DNA from 2 places in the Tissierella sp. genome. Region 2 is predicted to be linked to the other one. Evidence: a T-box and tRNA genes for the amino acid it is inferred to sense, from the RefSeq annotation. Region 2 holds a T-box; the other holds one or more tRNA genes.
What was found. A T-box is a leader RNA that pairs with one kind of tRNA and senses whether it is charged. The one in region 2 lies ahead of serS (serine--tRNA ligase), so its partner is inferred to be a tRNA-Ser.

Region 1 (2,212 bases), on a different contig from region 2:
ATGATGGCACCCTAATAAACCCTTCTCTTAATGTAGCAACGAACCCGTTTTGAACACATTTGACCTATTTCTATTACTAGATTATATCAATTTTATACATGTATTTTTTGCCATTTGTATCTATCAATCACCTTTTTTCCACTCAAAATAGCCTTATTTTAATCAAATATAATACCGAAACTATACAATTTCGGTATTATATCACACACCCCACTGTTTCCAATGCTTATAGACCGCATATTTATACCTTTCTTATCCATTTTGCTCACTGTATCTGCCATATTTAGCATATTTTTTTAAGGCACCTGGGGGGGGACTGGTCAGCTGGGGCGGGAGAGTTACCCCTCGAAAAAATATCCCATTTCTATAAGGCCAAAACTGGGCAAAAATTAATAAAAAAATCATAAAAACACCATTTTTATAATAGTTAACTCCTCATAATTTTATGTGAATACTTATTTAAAATAATTTTGATATATTTTCGCTATGACTTAATTTCTAAAAGTGATGTACTAACTATCCGTTTACTTATTCATTTTCTATGCATTTCCTATACACTTCTTATACGATTTCTATATGATTTTAATCACATCTTATATGGGAGGCTATGCTATAATTATTATGTAGAGTTATATAAAAATTTAAAAGTCTTTTGAAAACATCTCTTGAAAAAGGGGTGTTTTTAAATTCCAGAAACTTATTACTTAAAGCACGAACATTATGAAATCCATATACGCATTGATTTTACAACAATTGAAGGGAATTTGGTAAGGTAAAAACTTTTTACCTAGAATACCCCATGAATGGGGCGATTAAATTGGATAAAGAAATTTCTAAATTCATAGATAGAGAAACAAATGCATTTCAAGGAACCTTTGTTGTATCAAGGGAAAAAACTCCTAATGGCTATGAAAGAATTATTTACAAAATCATTGGTGGAGCCTATGATGGAATGTTGTTTGATGCTCATTGGAGAAAAATCGGCGAAACCCCTACTCTTGAAGATAAAAAACCAAAAAGCACTGGCGGAAAAAAACCTTATCTAATGCTTATGGTGGATGAAATTAAAGAGTTAAAGAAATCAGGTGTTAAAAATATCGAGGAATTAATCGGATATGTTGTTTGTTTAGGAGAATTTATCGAATGGCATACTGGTAGATTGATTCACAAGAGAAGCAAGAAACCTATTCAATACAAGGACTTGTTAGAAATATATGGATGTAGCAAACCTAAACTTAATAAAATGATAAATCTCATGAAAGAACATGACCTTCTCTATTATACTGATGAAGGTTATTTTATTTCATCCAAATATATAAAAAAAGGCAAAAGTAAATAAATACGGAAGGTTGGCCGAGTTAGGTTTATGGTACTTGTTTGCTAAACAAGCAGGGATAAAACCCTCAAGAGTTCAAATCTCTTACCTTCCTCCATAGTTGGTAATGCAGACTACCAAGTTAAATAATATTCTGCAGCTAAATAGAATTGAGATAGCCTTAACCCCTTTTAGCTATCTCCTACATATCAAATACTGGAGCTGATTCCATGGGAAAGCTTGTGTATAGGTTTAATGAATACATTGTAATTGAAGATGACCATAGGAAAGGTCATATAATTATAAATACCAAAGGAAAATATGAAAATCATGGGCATGTAAGGTATCTTAATAGCTGCAAGAATCTGTTAAAGCTAATGAAAAGACAAGTGGTGCCAGATAGCCCATATCTCAGAGGGACAGTCTTAAGAATATCTCTTGATGAAAAATACATCGCAAAAGTAAAAAACAAAATTGATAAAGATAAAAATAAACAACAATACTTTAATCCTCAAAAGGGTGTGAAAAAATGAAATGTAATACTTGTGAATGTAATTTTGCTTTACTACATGATAATTATGATGGAGTAAAAGTTGATTGTAAATATGAGAAATATAATAAATGCATTTATAAAATCAAAGAAGAACAACGCAAAAGTCATAAATGTGAAGGTTGTAAGTGGAGTACATTTACAGGAATAAAATATTTCTGTATGTTGCCTAGATGCATTCCCAACCTTGGGAATTTTAATGGAGTTGATAGAAGTGGAAAATAAGAAAATTTATAAAAAGATGCCTAAAAACTACTATAACTACTTTGATATATGTAAATGGGAAGGAATAAATACTAATACCGCTAAAAGTGTTATTGGTAGAAGTGGGCTTGAAGGTGTTTCAA
Region 2 (2,212 bases):
TAACTATCTTCTCTATTCCTCCCATATAAGGGACTAAAACTTCTGGAATAATAACTGAACCGTCTTCCTGCTGGTAGTTTTCTAATATTGCAGCTGCTGTTCTTCCTACTGCAAGACCAGAACCATTTAAGGTATGAACAAATTCTACCTTTCCTGTAGCCTCTCTTCTGAATCTGATATTGGCTCTTCTTGCTTGGAAATCCTCAAAATTACTACAGCTTGAAATTTCCACATATCTACCATAAGATGGCATCCAAACCTCTATATCATAGGTCTTTGCTGATGAAAAACCTAAATCCCCACTACAAAGTGCAACTACTCTATAAGGCAATCTTAGTCTTTTAAGTACTTCCTCAGCATTTAAAGTTAGTTTTTCTAATTCATCATATGAATTATCTGGATGTACAAATTTCACCAGTTCCACCTTATCAAATTGATGATTCCTTATGAGACCTCTCGTATCTCTACCTGCTGAACCGGCTTCTTGTCTAAAGCATGGTGTATAAGCCGTATAATATATTGGTAAATCCGCCTCATTTAATATATCATCCCTTAATAGGTTTGTTAGTGGAACTTCTGCAGTTGGTATAAGAAAATAGTCTTTGCTCGGTAAATAAAACATATCATCCTCAAATTTTGGTAGTTGTCCTGTACCAATCATACTATCTCTGTTTACCATAAATGGAGTAGCCATTTCTGTATAACCATGTTCCTCAGTGTGTAAATTTAACATAAATTGAGTAATGGCTCTTTCAAGCCTTGCACCGAGGCCTCTAAATACGGTAAATCTTGCTCCTGTTATCTTTGTAGCAGCTTCGAAATCTAAAATATTCAAATCTGTACCTATATCCCAATGAGCCTTAGGTTCAAATTCAAAGTTCCTTGCTTCTTCAAACTTTCTTATTTCAATATTGTCTGTATCATCCTTACCTACTACTACATCTTCATTTGGAGTATTGGGAATCTCAAGCAATGTTCTCTTTAGTTCTTCATCCAATTCTTTTACCTCTACATCTAGTTCCTTTACCTTATCTGATAAAGTTTTCATCTCCAAAAATATATGGGAAGCATCTTTACCTTCTTTCTTTAGCTTTGGAACTTCCTTTGATACGGAGTTTTGTCTTGCTTTCATCTGCTCTACTTCTGTAAGGATTGCTCTTCTCTTCTCATCTATTTCAAGTACTCTTTCAATAGGGAAGCTTCCTTTCCTTTTTTCTAAAGCTTTTATGATTTCATCTGGGTTTGATCTAATTCTCTTAATATCTAACATATTTATACCTCCTTAAAAATAATTAAACTCTCGTCCCATAATAGTAGGGACGAGAGTTACTCCCGCGTTGCCACCCTAGTTAGCCAAAAGGCTCACTCGAAGTTCATTAGCTCTGGGATGGATTCAATATTTCACTTTGTCAATTTTCACCAGCCATTGACTCTCTAAAAAAGCTAGATATTTACTGTTTCCCTTCTTTGCTAATATTTAATTAAAGATATTATAGCATATTAACATTACTTGTCAAGGATAAAATGAAATATCCATTAAAAAACCTAAAATTTTAAGCTTTCCAATGGATACTTTCATCTTCTGTACATTAAATTATTTATCTTTTGTATGAGGAGGTTTGTCTCCTATTCCTTATATACCCCCCAATAGTATGTTAAAACATTAACTTTCGATTTTTTTAAAAAATTTATAATTTCATATCTCCCGATTTAATAAATCCTTTATTCCTCATCCATTCTGATACTCCAAGAGATAGAATTGCAGGTAATACGAAATGCATCATAAGTATCAGAATAAAAGTCTTAGGTGTAGCTCCCATAGCATCTATTGTAGCAAATTGACCTACTAATCCACTGGTTCCCATTCCAGCTCCAATCTTGGTGCCTTCCATTTTCAGTACAAAGGTAGATATAGGACCTAATATAGCAGAAGAAACTATGGCTGGCATCCAAATCAAAGGATTTTTTACTATATTTCCAACCTGAAGCATAGATGTGCCTAATCCTTGTGCAATAAGTCCACCAAATCCATTCTCTCTATAAGAAGCTACTGCAAATCCAATCATATTTGCTGCACATCCAACAGTACTTGCACCTGCTGCAAGACCTGATAAGCCAAGGGATATTGCCAAAGCTGCAGAACTTATTGGAAGGGTCAATACTATCCCCATAACTACAGATACTATTATTCCCATAGGTATTGGATGCATTA

Region 1: it encodes a tRNA-Ser, which carries the amino acid that the T-box ahead of serS (serine--tRNA ligase) is inferred to sense. The anticodon was not compared.

What each region holds. Positions count from the first base shown of each region.
Region 1 is NZ_JAVKTS010000002.1:396,186-398,397, reverse strand. It holds gene RIN63_RS05825 (hypothetical protein) at 818-1,339, shown strand; tRNA gene RIN63_RS05820 (tRNA-Ser) at 1,344-1,433, shown strand; gene RIN63_RS05815 (hypothetical protein) at 1,546-1,848, shown strand; gene RIN63_RS05810 (hypothetical protein) at 1,845-2,090, shown strand; gene RIN63_RS05805 (hypothetical protein) at 2,080-2,212, shown strand, end outside.
Region 2 is NZ_JAVKTS010000005.1:43,625-45,836, reverse strand. It holds gene serS (serine--tRNA ligase) at 1-1,270, opposite strand, end outside; T-box leader at 1,313-1,477, opposite strand; gene RIN63_RS12305 (PTS sugar transporter subunit IIC) at 1,689-2,212, opposite strand, start outside.